3 regions of the Vibrio artabrorum genome follow, and region 3 is predicted to be linked to each of the others. Evidence: riboswitches for the same ligand, from Rfam matches in the RefSeq annotation. Region 3 holds a riboswitch; each other region holds the start of a gene.
The links. A riboswitch is a leader RNA that binds a small molecule or an ion and turns the genes downstream of it on or off. The one in region 3 is predicted to bind thiamine pyrophosphate.
Positions count from the first base shown of each region.

Region 1: linked by a shared signal. The riboswitch ahead of thiD (bifunctional hydroxymethylpyrimidine kinase/phosphomethylpyrimidine kinase) and the one ahead of thiB (thiamine ABC transporter substrate binding subunit) in region 3 are both predicted to bind thiamine pyrophosphate.
Region 2: linked by a shared signal. The riboswitch ahead of thiC (phosphomethylpyrimidine synthase ThiC) and the one ahead of thiB (thiamine ABC transporter substrate binding subunit) in region 3 are both predicted to bind thiamine pyrophosphate.

Region 1 covers NZ_AP025459.1:700,550-706,652, reverse strand. Annotated here, with positions in the region: gene OCU36_RS17255 (LysR substrate-binding domain-containing protein) at 1-154, shown strand, start outside; gene OCU36_RS17250 (heavy metal-binding domain-containing protein) at 198-518, shown strand; gene OCU36_RS17245 (peptidoglycan DD-metalloendopeptidase family protein) at 725-1,993, opposite strand; gene thiD (bifunctional hydroxymethylpyrimidine kinase/phosphomethylpyrimidine kinase) at 2,283-3,167, opposite strand; TPP riboswitch at 3,269-3,380, opposite strand; gene OCU36_RS17235 (DUF2999 domain-containing protein) at 3,604-3,855, opposite strand; gene OCU36_RS17230 (ester cyclase) at 4,093-4,722, shown strand; gene kduD (2-dehydro-3-deoxy-D-gluconate 5-dehydrogenase KduD) at 5,298-6,059, shown strand; gene OCU36_RS17220 (cupin domain-containing protein) at 6,078-6,103, shown strand, end outside.
Region 2 covers NZ_AP025458.1:3,023,896-3,029,998, forward strand. Annotated here, with positions in the region: gene thiC (phosphomethylpyrimidine synthase ThiC) at 1-1,631, opposite strand, end outside; TPP riboswitch at 1,763-1,877, opposite strand; gene OCU36_RS13715 (voltage-gated chloride channel family protein) at 2,002-3,378, opposite strand; fluoride riboswitch at 3,503-3,567, opposite strand; tRNA gene OCU36_RS13720 (tRNA-Ser) at 3,814-3,904, opposite strand; rRNA gene rrf (5S ribosomal RNA) at 4,010-4,125, opposite strand; rRNA gene OCU36_RS13730 (23S ribosomal RNA) at 4,251-6,103, opposite strand, start outside.
Region 3 covers NZ_AP025458.1:2,674,483-2,680,585, forward strand. Annotated here, with positions in the region: gene thiQ (thiamine ABC transporter ATP-binding protein) at 1-255, opposite strand, end outside; gene thiP (thiamine/thiamine pyrophosphate ABC transporter permease ThiP) at 255-1,868, opposite strand; gene thiB (thiamine ABC transporter substrate binding subunit) at 1,988-2,980, opposite strand; TPP riboswitch at 3,034-3,153, opposite strand; gene OCU36_RS12085 (flavin prenyltransferase UbiX) at 3,197-3,820, opposite strand; gene mpl (UDP-N-acetylmuramate:L-alanyl-gamma-D-glutamyl-meso-diaminopimelate ligase) at 3,858-5,216, opposite strand; gene fbp (class 1 fructose-bisphosphatase) at 5,488-6,103, shown strand, end outside.

The sequences.
Region 1 (6,103 bases), on a different replicon from region 3:
ACCGGTTGCTAACCCGCACCAAGATTTCTACTTTGTTTGCCCAAAGAATAAATTAACGCAAGAAAGTGTGCTAAAACTGAGGGTATGGTTAAGAAGTGAATTCGCACGTTCAGATCAGAGTTCAAGCATAAATACGACGAACGACCGCGAATAACATGCCCTATTGAACATCAACAATGAACAGACAAGAGGACAATATGATTATTACCACCACGCAATCTGTCGAAGGCAAACGCATTGTCGACTATAAAGGGGTTATTGCCGGAGAGGCGATTCTAGGGGTTAACGTTTTTAAAGATATGTTTTCAGGCATTCGTGACTTTGTCGGTGGCCGTTCTGGCACCTATGAAAAAGAACTGGAAAAAGCCCGTAACTTCGCCTTTAAAGAGTTAGAGCAGAAAGCCATTGAAGCGGGTGCAAACGCTGTAGTGGGTGTCGATATCGATTATGAAGTATTAGGGACCGGGAATGGCATGTTGATGGTATCCGCAAGCGGAACCGCCGTCGTTGTCGCCTAATCGAGCAAAAGCTTAACGACTTGATGGCTTTAGCGCTTGATAGCTTGATAGCTTGATAATTTAAGAACTTGATAGATTGGGTAATTAATCACTTAAGCACCAGAATAGCCAGATAATTTTATGAAAACTCGTTCCAACCCTTTGGTGAGTAATCGTCTAAGGGTTGGAACGATGATAAGCCATGGCTGAATTTGGCTTGAATCTATTTAACTGGTGCGACTTTTTTGCTCAGAGAGCAGGTCATCAAATGAGGCAACTCTCGTCAAAAATGCCGCTTTGTTTTCAGGCGAGATTGAACTGGCTAAAGGCAAGTTAGCTTTCATTGAATCCACCGCTCTTCCACGCACCAAGACTTCAAAGTGTAAATGAGGCCCCGTTACACGGCCTGTCGAACCAGACAGCGCAATTTTCTGACCACGCTTGACCTGTTGTCCTTTCTTAACGAGGAACCGACTGAGGTGCAAGTAACGAGTCTTATAAACACTATTATGCTCAATCACGATGTATTTCCCCGCATAGGGGTGGTTACGAATAGCGATAACCCGACCATCACCAGTTGAATAAACCGGAGAGCCGACGGGGGTTGCGAAATCAGTACCATTATGAGGGGATATACGTCCAGTCACTGGGTGTTTTCTAAACGGATTAAATGGCGAAGTGATTCTTCGGAATTGTTTATCTATCGGGTAACGATTGAAAGCTTGCTCAAGGCTGTTCCCTTCTCTATCGTAAAAACGCCCATCAGGAGCAAGAAACGCAGCCACTTCCTTGCCTCTTAACGTAATCGATATCCCCTGCACTTCTGTTTTTCCTGTTAGCTGGTCACCAGTGTATTGCTCATTCACCAATACGTTAAACTTATCACCCGCTCTTAACTGCTTTGAGAAGTTAATTTTATCTCTTAACGTTCGAGTAATACTCGCGATCTGCGCCGTCGTTAAGCCCGATTTATACGCCGATGCAGAAAAACTGCCGAGCACTGTACCGGAGTAAAGCTTTTCTTTCCATTTACTCGGCAACTCCACAAATTGGTAGCTAAAATGGCCATCATCATTTCTTTTAAAGATCGCTTGTTCAACCAAACTCTCGTGATAAATCAATTCAACTAAATCTCTCGACTCACTATCCAAAATCAGCTCTAGACGATCACCCGGCTTGATCGTGTCGAGTTTCAAAGACTCAAGATCCGCCTCCATCACCTTATAAAACGTTCCATAAGGCAGGTGCAAAGATGAGAATATCGTACTGAGTGTATCGCCAACCTTCACGAAGTAATGCACTTTCATTCGCTTTTGGGCGCTAATATTTGAGTCAGAATGTGAGCTTGATAACTCCCTTTTATGAGCGAATGAGCCTTCATAAGGGGTAATTTGGATTGAAATATCTTTGGGTGGTTCGGATTGAAAATAGAGCAAAACAGACAGTGAAAATGCACTGATAGCAATAATGATCAGGCCAATACGGAAGAACTTCATAAAATACTTTACGGTTATAACAGGGAACTTATTATGTGTTATAACATAACAATTAATTCAAGAGAATAAACACGATGTAAAAAGCGTTCTATAAATCAACTCATCTAAAATGTATCGCTCTTCAGTGGCCTGTCTAAGTACGCCTTGTCAGAGTATTTTACCTCTTCGTTCGCAAAGCTCATCACGCTAACCACAGTGATAAAGACCACCAATAAGACTCAAGCATTTTACATTCCTTGTACCTCTAATTGTTTAATTCACGGTATCTCGTCATAGCCAAACAACCGGGTTAACGAACATCCATGTGACCAGCGAAAAAGTGGTTTACTGGGCCATGTCCTTTCCCGATCTCCAGTTCATCAGCATGCGCAATCGCCTGTGAAATATATTGTTTTCCTAGATCAACCGCCTCTGTGAGCGTGTTGCCTTGAGCGAGAAAAGAAGCAATTGCGGAAGAGAGCGTACAACCCGTCCCATGGGTATTTTTTGTATAAAAGCGCTTAGCTTGAATCAACGTTGACGTCGCGGGTAGAATCAGTAAATCATTACTGTTCTCATCCTTCTCCAAATGACCACCTTTTAACAGTACCGCTTTGGCACCCAAAGCGCGCAGATCTTCAATCATGGTCTGCATTTCTTGTTCGCTTTCAGGCCGAGCTTTGCCCGTGAGCGCGGCACCTTCTGGTAAGTTAGGCGTGATGATGTCTGCCAGTGGGATCAGCTCTTGCTTGAGTGTCATGATGGCTGAGTTTTCTAATAGAAGATCACCACTCGTTGCCACCATGACAGGATCAATCACTAAGTGCTTGGGTTGATATTGCTTCATTTTTTCAGCGACAACTTGAATAATTTGCGCATCCGCCAACATGCCGACTTTTACTGCCACGATATTAAGGTCAGTAAAGACAGCATCTAACTGGCTCGCAACGTGACCGAGCGGGATAGAAAAAATAGCTGAAACACCTTGGGTGTTCTGCGAAGTAATCGCGGTAATCACTGAACAAGCAAAACTGCCTGTTGCTGATATCGCTTTAATATCAGCCTGAATGCCTGCACCACCACCACTGTCAGAACCCGCAATGGTTAAAACAATCGGCGTTTTGACCGACAAAGGTTGGTCTGCTGAGGCGTGAGTATTGCTTGGTAATATTTGAGAATTGGAATGCAGTATCATGGTCTCTCCTACGGTCTAAAAGACGTATGAGAACCGAACTTTGGCCACAAAAATTGTTGATAGGTGAAACCAATAAGAGATCATGGTTGAGTCACGCTGCGGGCAAAGTCATCATAGTTCCCTACGCCAGTGTTAACTGAATCAGGTTCAACGGGTCTCGAATAACGATCTCAGCAAACACCAACTAAGGTATACGCCCCCCGACTATTGATAACGATAGTAACAGTACTCTCTTGAACGAGATACTGGTTTTACTGCTTTATGAGAATGATTGATGGTGAAACATCACTCGCCGAGATTAAACGACTTGACGCCATACTTGCCATCATCAAGCACAAAAAAAAGTCGTTAAACAGGCTAACACTGTATTTTAACGACTTTTTCATTGCATGGTGATTGCGCTAAACAATATGAATATTAGCCCACATTCACTCACTTATTTTTGAAGTTGCTCTTTGGCTGCTTCAACTTTCGAGAAGTCTAGACCGAGTTCTTCAACCGCTTCTTTGATCAGTGCAGGGTTTTGCATTACCTGACCCATTAGCATTTGAAGTTTATCTTGTGGTAAACCAAGTTGGCTGATCGTCGCCATTGCTGCAAGAGGATTCTCTGTCAACGCTTGGAACAACTCGTTGATTTTCTCATCGCTAATATTGTTCTCTTTCAACATTGCTAAAATCGGGTTCATTTTTTTTACCTTTGAAACACTAAAATTAAGTAGAAGAACAGCATACCATCTAGCAGTGTTTGATTGTACTCACTCGTACGCTTTGATCTTACCCGTTTTTAATCCATCGTCTGGTGAACAAGTGACAAACCAGACAAAACCTTAGCAGTATTTTATTTAGCAAACCTTCTTTTATCGCCTCATTATTCACCTGAGACAAATAATGAATTCACAATTAGCACCATTATAAGATAGACATTGAATAGATATACTTTATTCAAGCAAAAGGATAGCAAACAGACTTATACAACGGATTCTGTGATTGATATCAACGAATTAAACTTAAAGAACAAGAGTGCTTATATGACAACGTCAAAAATTCAAAACTCGATCAAAACTATGGCAATAGCAGGTTCATTGTTAGCAGGTAATGCAGTTCAAGCGAGTGAACTTACACCTCAAATATTTGTTAGTGCGGATCAATCAGCTCAAACATTAGAAATTAAGCAAGCAGCAATGAACTACGCTAAGTTTTGGGATACTGGTGAAGAAATGTATGCGCGTGAAGCTTTGCTTGAAAACTTTCAAGACATGACGCCGCCAGAAGGCAGAAAAGAAGGCATTGAAGGTGTACTAGAAGCTTCTCAAAACTTCCGTAAGGTCGTACCAAACTTACATGTAGAAGTAGAACATTTACTTATTACTGGTGACTTTGCAACGATTCGATACCGTTTCAAAGGCAATTTTAACGGCAAGATGGGCGATACTGTAGGTCAAGGTCAAGTTGTCGATTTCCCAGCAGTCGATATCTACGAAGTGCATGATGGTAAAATTACAAAAAATTGGCACTTAGAAGACTATAATACTTTCTTCTCTCAAGTAAAATAATCTCTACTGTAAGTTATTTTAGGCTTACATCTTAATCAAAAAATGCTCGATGTATCTCATCGAGCATTTTTATACTTTTAGTGCTTCTTAGCTCGATGCATCACTCGTCACTGTTTCCAATATGCATTTTGAACCAAACAACTTTTATACCCTAAATTAAATCTCAAATTGCTTTTTATTCATCCGCTTATAACCCCGCCGTATTAATCCAAAAACTCAAAGTTCACCGTCAATTAACTAGTTTGTATTGTTTCGTAATAATGAGCAGTAAGACAACCTCGCTTCCTCACCGATGAAACAGCATTTGATTGTTTTCCTTATCCATCACTGCCGATACCTTCAACAGCCTAGAATAAGATCCAAATTCATCATTCACTCTCCCCCTCACCTCATTCTTTTTAAGAACGACTCAGTAAAAAACACAATAGATTAAAAATAATGTAGATCCGCATCACTTTTAAAAAACATGATTACAATAATTATTGAAACATAGTTTCAATATTGATAATGTTACCGGCCTAAAGGGGGTACCCTATCTAAATTGATTGCCACACTAGGCATTAAAGGAAATAACTATGATTCTGAATGCATTTAATCTTGAAGGTAAAGTCGCAATTGTTAGCGGTTGTAATACAGGTCTTGGTCAAGGTATGGCTTTAGGGTTAGCACAAGCGGGTTGTAAAGTAGTTGGAGTTAACTACACGGCACCAGAGGAAACCATTGAATTAATGAACGCGGGTGGCCATACATTCCTTAATATTCGTGCTAACTTGCTCGAACAAGACGATATCCCAACGATCATTGAAAAAGCAGTCGCTGAATTTGGCAAAATTGACATTTTAGTCAATAACGCCGGTATCATTCGCCGTGAAGATGCTATCGAATTTTCAGAGCAGAATTGGGATGATGTCATGAACATCAACTCTAAAACGGTGTTCTTCATGTCTCAAGCCGTTGCGAAGCAGTTCATAGCTCAAGGCAATGGAGGCAAAATCATCAATATCGCTTCTATGCTTTCTTTCCAAGGCGGGATCCGTGTCCCTTCTTACACCGCTTCTAAAAGTGCAGTTATGGGGATCACCCGCGCAATGGCCAATGAGTGGGCGAAACACAACATCAATGTGAATGCGATTGCCCCAGGTTACATGGCAACCAATAATACTGCCGCACTGCGTGCCGATGAAGACCGAAATGCCGCGATTCTCGAACGTATTCCCGCTGATCGATGGGGCAAACCAGAAGATATAGCTGGCCCTTGTGTATTCTTAGCCTCTGATGCAGCAAGCTACATTAATGGTTACACAGTTGCTGTCGACGGTGGTTGGTTAGCACGCTAATTAAAGTAAGGATTAATAATGTTTCTATACAACAATGATATTCA
Region 2 (6,103 bases), 350 kb from region 3:
AATTCGAAACGTGCCTTTGATAACGCGTTATCTCGGATTTGTGCACCCGGATGTCCTTTAGCCAAGTCTGCAGCGTGTGCAGCCAGCTTGTAAGTAATCAGGCCAGTCTTCACATCTTCTTTGTTTGGTAAGCCTAGATGCTCTTTAGGGGTGACATAACAGAGCATCGCACAGCCGTACCAACCAATCATGGCGGCGCCAATTCCAGAGGTAATGTGGTCATAACCAGGGGCAATATCGGTAGTCAATGGACCTAAAGTATAGAAAGGTGCTTCATGGCAATGCTCTAACTGCTCGTCCATGTTCTCTTTAATTAAGTGCATTGGCACATGTCCAGGACCTTCAATTATCACCTGCACGTCGTATTCCCAAGCAACCTTAGTTAACTCACCCAGCGTACGTAATTCAGAAAATTGAGCTTCATCATTCGCATCCGCAATCGAACCCGGACGTAGACCATCACCCAGTGACAGAGCGACATCGTACTTCGCACAGATCTCACAGATCTCACGGAAGTGAGTATAAAGGAAGCTTTCTTGGTGGTGAGCAAGACACCATTTCGCGATGATAGAACCACCACGAGAGACAATGCCAGTCACACGCTTAGCGGTCATAGGAACGTAACGAAGCAATAAACCTGCGTGGATAGTAAAGTAATCAACCCCCTGCTCTGCTTGTTCAATCAAGGTATCACGCATCACTTCCCAGTTAAGATCTTCTGCAACGCCGTTCACTTTTTCAAGCGCTTGATACATAGGGACCGTACCAATTGGCACAGGGCTATTACGTAGGATCCATTCGCGAGTCTCGTGAATATTACGACCAGTAGACAGGTCCATCACGGTATCGCCACCCCAGCGAGTCGACCAGACTAGCTTCTCAACTTCTTCTTCAATCGAAGAGCTTACTGAAGAGTTACCGATATTGGCGTTCACTTTCACTAAGAAGTTTCGGCCAATAATCATCGGCTCGGATTCAGGGTGGTTGATGTTTGACGGGATAATCGCTCGGCCTTCAGCGACCTCCTTACGCACGAACTCAGGGGTGATTTCTTTGGGCAGGTTTGCACCAAAGTTATGACCAGGATGTTGATGGTTCAGCTGCTCATCAGCAAACTTCTGACGTCCCATGTTCTCACGTATCGCAATGTACTCCATCTCTGGAGTGATAATCCCCTGACGAGCATAGTGCAGCTGAGTGACACATTGGTCTCTAGTCGCGCGACGAATTTTAGGCAGATTACCGTAACGAAGATCGTCTAGAGTTTCATCTTCTAAACGCTCTTTGGTATAAACAGAACTTACATCGTCTAACAGTTCGGTATCACCACGCTCTGCAATCCATTGCTCTCGTAACTTAGGAAGGCCACTGTAAAGGTCAATTTCGTGCGTAGGGTCAGTATAAACACCAGAGGTGTCGTATACATGAATTGGCGCATTAGGTTCGAATACAGGCTCTTTTTTGGTACCACCCACAAGGCTATCTGCTAGTGAAATTTCTCGTACTGGGACTTGAATGTCCTCTCGAGATCCTTGGATGTAAGCTTTTTTTGAATTTGGATAAGGTTGGCAGGTAAGAGAGTCAATGTTTGTTTTTGCACTCAAACGCGCTTGTTTTCGACTTGACGACATAGCAAAATTCCTTGATTTAGTTAGGATAATTGCTTGTCGGACTATGTAGCAAGAGGTGTTGTTCAGCCTATTTATTGTGCAAAATTACACATAAAGCGTATGACTGCTTGAATAAATAGCATCTAAAACTAAAAGTAATTTCTCTTGTTCCCTTCGCAGGTATTAGCCTGATCAGGTTCTACGGATCCCGCAATGCGGTCTCAGCTCGTACTCTAAACAACGTACTAAGCACTCCGACAAGTGTTCTCATCAATCTAGATAAAAATAATGAGAAGTCGGAGTATAGATAAAGAACAACAAAAATGAAACATCAATGACATATCACATTGCTTCATGATTAAAACAATGTGATATGATCCCCGTGAAATCTCTAATTTTTTTTAGTCAGCTTCTTACTTAATCTCTTAATATGTGATGCATTCAAATCTCGGTAAGAGCCTATTTTATTTAGACCATCATGGTCTCGACTATGATCTAATGTTTTAGAAACAGCAACACGCTGAGAAGAGTAAATACCAGTATGCCCACTAAAGTAATAGGCGGTATAGCATGCTAGTGCAAAATATGGCAAATAAGTAGAACCGAACAACTCCACTCCCATGATTGTACAAGCTAATGGTGTATTGGTTGCTGCAGCAAAGACCGCTAAAAAGCCTAACGCAGCAAATAGATCGACTGGAGCGCCCATAACCCAAGCTAAAAAGTTACCGAGTGTAGCCCCAACAAAGAATAAAGGTGTAACCTCTCCCCCCTTATAGCCAGCAGCCAACGTGATCGCTGTTAGCACCAATTTTACTAACCAACTGTACCACTCAGCTCCTCCCGCTGAAAAAGCCGACGTGATACTCACCCCACCTTCTCTACTTGGGTAAACACCAAGACCAATGTAATCATAGTTTCCTAGTAAATGAGTAAGGCCGATAACCACTAAACCACCAGTAACAACTATTAAATATGGGTTCTTCAGCGTTGCAGAGAATAAATCTTTGAAACCATGCGTTAATTCACCAAACAAATACCCAGCTAACCCAAACCCAATAGCAGCAACAATTACTTTTGCCATAAGCAATAAATCGATATCAATAGCATGACCAAATATGGTACTCACTTCCTTATAATCAATAAGGTAATGTGTATGATGTGCCCCCCAAGCAGTAGCAACTACGTTAGCAAGGATAGCAGCAAGTAAAGACGGAATAATGGCATTGAATTTAATTCGACCTATAAATAGAACTTCAAGAGCAAAAATGGCACCAGTGAAAGGAGTCCCGAAAATGGATGAAAATCCAGCCGCAACGCCTGCGATAAGCATCATTCTTCGATCAACATCTGATAGTTTAAATATTTTTGCTAACCAATCTGTCGTCGCACCACCAATCTGAACAGCTGTCCCTTCTCTGCCCGCAGACCCGCCGAACAAATGAGTAATGACAGTAGTAAATAAAACCAAAGGCCCCATACGTACAGGGACTCCATCACCAGCTTGGTGAATCTCATCCATTATAAGGTTATTGCCACCCGCAGAGTTTTTACCCCAATTACGATAACTATAAACAATCAATAAACCTGCAATTGGCAGTAGATAAATAAGCCAGGGGGTATTAATACGACTTTCGGTTGCCTCAGATAGCAACCACAAGAAAAAGGCATTAAATGAACCAACAAGTAGAGCGACAGGTACGATCAATAAAGACCAACGTAACACTTGATACAAGTTTTTAGGGTTTTGGTGGAGAGGGTGTGCCATATACTTCATCTTTTAACATTAGTTAATCAAAAGGATAGACAATCTAGGAGGGAATAATAAAACTTTCAGCCCTACTATAGACAGATCTATCCCGAAATAATCAGTAATACTGATCAAGGACAGCGTTATAGTAGGAATCATTATCTCTAAGTAGAGCGGTTAAGGTGGAAATCCATCACCTGTACTATTATTTTTTGAGTACCGCAAGATGTTACTCTCAGTTGAGAGCAAGGTCAATAGTCGCAAAATATCAAAACGTAAAAGCTCTAGCCTTTCGACTAGAGCCTTAAATATGGCATGAGTGAAGAGGTTCGAACTCCCACACGCGCTGCTTTCGAATCCGCAGCTCTGCCAATGGGAGCTACCCCATAAAACGGTTTTTACTGCTTCAGGTATGAAAAAAGCCCGCTGATTTCTCAGCGGGCTTTTCAATGGTGGTGGAGGGATAGGGATTTGAACCCTAGAACCGCTATTAACGGTTGCCGGTTTTCAAGACCGGTGCTTTCGACCACTCAGCCATCCCTCCAACAAATTGTCGTCAACAGATTTGTGCACTGTTGAGGTTGTTACTTGCTATGCAAATAACGAAGTTTTTTTGTCTTCACTTTTAAAAAGTGAAAATAAATTTGGAGCCTGGCGATGTCCTACTCTCACATGGGGAAGCCCCACACTACCATCGGCGCTATTGTGTTTCACTTCTGAGTTCGGCATGGAATCAGGTGGGTCCACAATGCTATGGTCGCCAAGCAAATTGGGTTAATTGACGCCTACGCGACAATTAATAATTCGGAAAGCTATAATCTAAAAGTTTCTCTTCAAACGCATTCAAGGTCTGTCTTTCTATTGAGTCCACAAAACCCCTTGGGTGTTGTATGGTTAAGCCTCACGGGCAATTAGTACAGGTTAGCTCAATGCCTCGCAGCACTTACACACCCTGCCTATCAACGTCGTAGTCTACGACAACCCTTTAGGACACTTATAGTGCCAGGGAAAACTCATCTCAAGGCTCGCTTCCCGCTTAGATGCTTTCAGCGGTTATCGATTCCGAACTTAGCTACCGGGCAATGCCATTGGCATGACAACCCGAACACCAGAGGTTCGTCCACTCCGGTCCTCTCGTACTAGGAGCAGCCCCTTTCAATTTTCCAACGCCCACGGCAGATAGGGACCGAACTGTCTCACGACGTTCTAAACCCAGCTCGCGTACCACTTTAAATGGCGAACAGCCATACCCTTGGGACCGACTTCAGCCCCAGGATGTGATGAGCCGACATCGAGGTGCCAAACACCGCCGTCGATATGAACTCTTGGGCGGTATCAGCCTGTTATCCCCGGAGTACCTTTTATCCGTTGAGCGATGGCCCTTCCATTCAGAACCACCGGATCACTATGACCTGCTTTCGCACCTGCTCGAATTGTCATTCTCGCAGTCAAGCGGGCTTATGCCATTGCACTAACCACACGATGTCCAACCGTGTTTAGCCCACCTTCGTGCTCCTCCGTTACTCTTTGGGAGGAGACCGCCCCAGTCAAACTACCCACCAGGCACTGTCCGTAATCCCGATTCAGGGACCAACGTTAGAACATCAAAACTACAAGGGTGGTATTTCAAGGACGACTCCACCACATCTAGCGACGCGGTTTCAAAGTCTCCCACCTATCCTACACATGTAGGTTCAATGTTCAGTGCCAAGCTGTAGTAAAGGTTCACGGGGTCTTTCCGTCTAGCCGCGGGTACACTGCATCTTCACAGCGATTTCAATTTCACTGAGTCTCGGGTGGAGACAGCGTGGCCATCATTACGCCATTCGTGCAGGTCGGAACTTACCCGACAAGGAATTTCGCTACCTTAGGACCGTTATAGTTACGGCCGCCGTTTACCGGGGCTTCGATCAAGAGCTTCGACCGAAGTCTAACCCCATCAATTAACCTTCCGGCACCGGGCAGGCGTCACACCGTATACGTCATCTTACGATTTTGCACAGTGCTGTGTTTTTAATAAACAGTTGCAGCCACCTGGTATCTGCGACTCTCGTCTGCTCCATCCGCAAGGGACTTCACTGATAAGAGCGTACCTTCTCCCGAAGTTACGGTACCATTTTGCCTAGTTCCTTCACCCGAGTTCTCTCAAGCGCCTTGGTATTCTCTACCCGACCACCTGTGTCGGTTTGGGGTACGATTCCTTACAATCTGAAGCTTAGAGGCTTTTCCTGGAAGCATGGCATCAATGACTTCACTACCGTAGTAGCTCGACATCGTATCTCAGCGTTAGTAGCGGTCCGGATTTACCTAAACCACCCGCCTACGTACTTGAACCTGGACAACCGTCGCCAGGCCCACCTAGCCTTCTCCGTCCCCCCATCGCAATTGTAAGAAGTACGGGAATATTAACCCGTTTCCCATCGACTACGCCTTTCGGCCTCGCCTTAGGAGTCGACTTACCCTGCCCCGATTAACGTTGGACAGGAACCCTTGGTCTTCCGGCGAGGGAGTTTTTCACTCCCTTTATCGTTACTCATGTCAGCATTCGCACTTCTGATACCTCCAGCAGCCCTTACAGACCACCTTCAACGGCTTACAGAACGCTCCCCTACCCCACGCACCCTAAGGTACGTAGCCGCAGCTTCGGTGTATAGCTTAGCCCCGTTACATCTTCCGCGCAGGCCGACTCGACCAGTGAGCTATTACGCTTTCTTTAAATGATGGCTGCTTCTAAGCCAACATC
Region 3 (6,103 bases):
ATGAGCAAACAGGTTGTGTTCTTGAAACAACATCGCCAACGGGCGTTGGTGTGCCTCTTTACCAATAAGCGATTGGCCAGCCACTGAAATCTCCCCCGATGTAGGCTCGATGAATCCAGCAACTAACGCTAACAGTGTGGATTTACCAGCACCACTCGGTCCCATCAGTGCCACAATATCGCCCTGCTCCGCTTGAAAATCAAAGCGAAACAACTCTCGGTGATAGTGGTAATCCACCGCTTTCATTACTAACATCATCGGTTCCTCAACTCTTTAGCATCGAGCTTAGATCTTCGAGTAAATAAAAATTCAATCAGGCTAAAGCTGCCGACACTCAGTAACAGTAAGCTCACCGATACGACCGCCGCCGCTTCCATTTGATAGCTGCCTAACAATTGGAATAGGTACAAAGGCAGAGTTCTAAAATCTTGGCTACCAAACAAAGCAATCGCGCTTAGGTCACCCATCGCTAGCATAAAGCTAATAGAGAAAGCTTGCGCCATCGGCTTACGCAATGCCCGCCACTCGACTAGCCTAAAACGCGTAAAACCTGCCATTCCTAAGCTTGCGCACACATACTGGTACTGCTGAGACAAATGCAGCATAGGTTGAGCTAAGGTTTTAATGACATAAGGCAGCGCCATTAAGCTGTTAACGGCAATCACAATAAAGAAAGCCAAGCTAAAAACATCGGTGAATGAACGCAGCAATAAGAAGATACCCGTACTGATCACCAGCCCCGGAGTCACTAAGATAATAGTGCCAATCAACTCAATTTTATCGGCTTTAAAATTCTGATTCTGTAAGCGCCATGCTCGGCTGGTCAGCAGTATCGCAATCCCAATACCAACCGCGATAACACTGGCCAAGGACGCGACTTTAACTGAGGTCATTAACGCTGCCCAAAACGGCTCGCTGCTGAGTACAGTCAGTGCTTGCGAATTAATACCACTGACGATAACCATGGCTAATGGCGGCAATACCAGCATTGAGACTAGGATGATCCAAAAGCCATCCCAAGCTTTTGACCACCCGCTGTCCTTAACCAAATATTTCTCTTCCGACAATTGACTGGCCGTTACTGAAATAGGTTTCGATAGCCGTTGAATGCTCACCGCGAGTACACCACACAGCAGCATTTGCCATATCGCGAGCAAAGCACCAGCCTGTAGGTCAAAGTCGAATTTAATCGCCTGATAAATGGCCAGCTCGATGGTGGTTGATTTCGGACCGCCACCGAGTGCCATCACGGTAGCAAAGCTAGTAAAGCACAGCATGAAGACTAAGCCACACACATGAGGCAGTTGTTGTCTTAAACGAGGCCATTCGACCCACCTGAATTTATTCCAGTGACTCATACCCAAATGAGCACACAGCTTATGTTGCTCGGCAGGTACGCTATCTAAGGCTTGTAAAAGTAAGCGACTGGCATAGGGCAGGTTAAAGAAGACATGTGCGAGCAAAATGCCAGTCAATCCATAAATCGAGAATGGCAGTTCAATATCGAAATTCGCCAAAAATTTAGCTAACCAACCACTATTGCCATAAATGGCAAGCAAACCAAACACACCGACTAACACCGGCAGGACTAAGGTCGAGGCGAACAGCCTTAACAACAAAGCACGTCCCCAAAATTGCCTGCGACACAACGCATGAGCAATAGGTATAGCAAAGCCAACGCTCAGCACTGTTGAGAGTGTCGCTTGATAAAAGCTGAATTTCGTCACATGCCAATAGTAAGGGTCTGACCATACTTGGCTGATATCAAGAGAAGGGGCATTGCTAAGCAATGCCCCAACTGCTGAAACCACGAAGGCGGTAATGAGTAGTGCAACCCATACCCCAACCTTAGGTGTTTTCTTTATCATAAATTGATTTTTTACCGTAAATGGTCCACTCAGTGAATATCGAATGAACCTTTAAATACAGAAGTCAGAAAGCTGAGTTTTTTAATGTCAGTCAAAAAGCTCATTGTTTAAATAGTCAGTTAAAAAGTCAGTGCACTCTGCCATTCACGAATCCAAGGCTTACGCTTAGCGGCAATTTCTTCAGACGTAAAGCTTAACGCTTTCTGCGGTACCGTTAGTTGTTCAAACCCTTTTGGCAAATCAATGTTGGTGACTGGGTACATCCAGTTACCTGTTGGTATCGCCGATTGAAACTCGTCACTTAAGATAAACGCCATAAACTCATCGGCAAGCTTTTCATTCTTGCTACCTTTGACCTTAGCTGCAACTTCCACTTGCATGTAATGACCTTCTTCAAAGTTAGCGGCGGCGTACTTAGTGTCACCTTCTGCAATGATGTGGTAAGCAGGAGATGTTGTGTAAGACAATACTAAGTCCGACTCACCCTTTAAGAACATAGAGTAAGCTTCAGACCAACCTTTCGTCACCGTCACTGTTTTCTGCGCCAGCTTTTTCCACGCGGCAGGCGCCTGATCACCGTATACCGACTTCATCCATAACATCATGCCTTGGCCCGGCGTTGAAGTTCGAGGGTCTTGGTAAATAACCTTGAGGTCATCCCGCTGCTCAACCAGTTCTTTCAAGCTCTTAGGTGGGTTTGCTAATTTCTCTTTGTTATAGATAAACGCAAAGTAGCCAAAGTCGTAAGGGACAAAAGTGCTATCGTTCCAACCATTAGGAAGTGTCACTGAAGACGTATCAACATTATGCTCAGCCAATAAGCCCGTCGCTTTCGCTTCCGCCATCAGATTGTTATCCAAACCTAAAACGATATCTGCTTTGCTATTACCGCCTTCAAGGCGCAAGCGGTTGAGAATCGACACACCATCTTCTAGTGCGACAAAATTCACATCACAGCCACACTTTTCTTCGAATGCTTTTTCAATGACTGGACGAGGGCCCCAATCGGCTGCAAAAGAGTCATAGGTGTACACGGTTAAGGTGTTATCTGCGGCAAAGGCAGAAAAAGAGATGGCTGTAGTAACAGCAAGAGTTGTTAATGTGAATTTCACTGGACGCTCTCCATGGTCTGAGCGGCACAGGTTTGAGGGAGGAGAACGGTAGAGGTTGTTCCTAACTCAATTCCTACGCCAGCATTATCTGGTTCAGGTTTACGGGTCCCAAGCGCTTGCTTGATCTCAGCTCGCATTCATTATTTGAATGGTCTGCTCCCCGATGAGTGTTCAGAATTGTAATTCGATTTTTAACAATAAGCTATCAAGTTTAGATCAAAGACGTTGATCGTACCCCCAACGTGGCACTAAACCTTGTTCGATACCCAGATGATCGAGGATGCGAGCGACCATAAAATCAACCAGATCTTCGATCGACTGAGGTTGATGATAAAACCCCGGAGCCGCAGGCATAATCGTCACCCCCATCGTTGAGAGCTTGTGCATATTCTCTAGATGCAGTGTCGAAAATGGCGTCTCACGAACCACCAACAACAGTTGACCTCGCTCTTTCATGACAACGTCGGCCGCTCGTTCAATCAAGTTATCCGACAAACCATGAGCAATGGAAGCCAAGCTGCCCGCAGAACATGGACAAACCACCATCTGCTTCGGTGCGGCTGAGCCAGAGGCAACGGGTGAGAACCAATCATCTTTGCCACACACCACCAGCTTTTCTGGATCGCAACTTAAATGCTTAACCAAGGCTTGTTTTGCCGCATCAGGCCCAGCAGGTAACTTAAGTTCATGCTCTGTTGCCAATACAACGCGCGCTGCAGATGATATCAATAAGTAGACTTGATAATCAGCGGCCAATAGGCATTCAAGTAAACGCAGTCCATAAGGCGCACCGGATGCGCCAGTGAAAGCGAGTGTTATCGCTTTATTGTGTTTTGTCATGTTCTCAATTACTTCAAATAATAAGGTTATGGGCCTGTTAACCTTTGAGTGCCAAGGCATCCAACAGTTTCTGATGAATACCACCAAAACCACCATTACTCATGACCAATATTTGGTCGCCCGCTTGTGCTTCTGAGACAATTTGAGCAACAAGTGCCTCCATGTCATTATTGACATGCGCAGGTTGGTGACAAGCGTCTGCGACATCTTGTACCGACCAATCAATGTTATCCGGTTGGAATAAGTAGGTAGAATCCGCTTGCTTCAACGAATCGGCTAGTGTTTCTTTGTGCACACCACGTTTCATAGTGGCAGAACGAGGCTCCAACACGGCGATGATCTTCTTAGTGTCAACCTTATTACGTAAGCCGCCGAGTGTAAGTTCAATCGCCGTTGGGTGATGAGCAAAGTCGTCATAAACAGAAACACCAGCGACTTCGCCTTTAAACTCCAAACGACGTTTCGTATTAATAAAGGTTGCCAACGATTGACAAGCGAGATCAGGAGTCACACCCACGTGTCGCGCCGCGGCAATTGCCATCAAGGCATTATTGACGTTATGGTCGCCCACTAAATCCCAGTTTACCGTTCCAACACATTCATTTTGGAAGTAGACCTCAAATTGAGAGCCATCTTTAACCAACTTTTTGGCATCCCAGTCACCCAGATCGCCACTCGATTCCGTTTCACTCCAGCAACCGCGAGCGAGAACATCTTGAATAGCAGTATCTTGCTTAGGTGAGAAAATGCGACCGTTGCTTGGCACAGTGCGCACCAAATGATGGAACTGTCGCTTAATCGCTTCAAGATCGTCAAAGATGTCCGCATGATCGAACTCTAGGTTATTCATCACCAAGGTTCTTGGGTGGTAATGAACGAACTTAGATCGTTTATCGAAAAAAGCACTGTCATATTCGTCGGCTTCGACCACAAAGAACATGCTTTCACCAAGACGAGCAGAGATACCAAAGTTACCTAACACACCGCCAACTAAGAAGCCTGGCGCATAGCCACAGTCTTCTAAAATCCAAGCGAGCATGCTTGATGTCGTGGTCTTGCCATGTGTGCCGGATACCGCCAGAACCCAGCGGTCATGCAGTAGAAATTCTTGCAACCACTGAGGACCAGAGGTGTATCTAAGATTATTATCCAATACATACTCAACACATGGATTACCACGACTCATCGCATTGCCAATCACCACCAGATCAGGCCTAGGCTCTAATTGGCTTGGGTCAAACCCTTCAATAATTTCAATCCCTTGAGATTCCAACAAGGTACTCATTGGAGGATAAACATTCGCGTCACTCCCCGTAACCTTGTGGCCTAATTGACGAGCCAATACCGCAGCACCACCCATGAAGGTGCCACAAATTCCTAAGATATGAATATGCATATATTGTTTCCAAACGCTTGGCTCAATGAACCATGTCTAAATCAAACTACTTATGCCCATTATCATTAAATGGTGATTAAAAGCGAGTAGCAATGCAAAACAAATTGAGTCGACATAGTAAGTGAGATCTGTATCGCTTAGTTCATTACCATTAAAAAGATCTTAGCTTTAGAATTTAGGGTAAGCGTCTAGATGAATAAAGCCCACTCAAGAGGCCAATTCTACTGTGCTCAAATCCCCCCTAATATTCAGAGAAGTTTAAGGAAATAACATGTCTGAGATTCGCACCCTTGGTGAGTTCATTGTTGCAAAACAAAATGACTTTCCCCATGCAAGTGGTGATCTTTCATCCCTTTTGTCATCCATTCGTCTTGCTGCAAAAATTGTTAACCGAGAAATCAACAAGGCCGGCCTGGTCGACATTACTGGCGCTGTTGGTACAGACAACATTCAAGGTGAAGAGCAACAAAAGTTAGACCTTTACGCCAATGACAAATTTAAAGCGGCTCTAGAAGCTCGAGACCAAGTTTGTGGCGTAGCAAGTGAAGAAGAAGATGAAGCCGTTGCTTTCAATAAAGAGCTCAACAAAAATGCAAAATACGTGGTTCTAATGGACCCACTTGATGGCTCTTCAAACATTGACGTGAATGTATCGGTTGGTACCATTTTCTCAATCTATCGTCGAGTCTCCCCTATTGGTACTCCACCCACACAAGAAGATTTCCTTCAACCCGGACACAAACAAGTCGCCGCAGGCTACGTGGTTTACGGCTCTTCTACCATGATTGTCTACACAACCGGGGCCGGAGTGAATGGTTTTACCTACGACCCATCGCTGGGGACATTCTATCTATCTCATGAAAACATGATGATTCCAGATAAAGGTC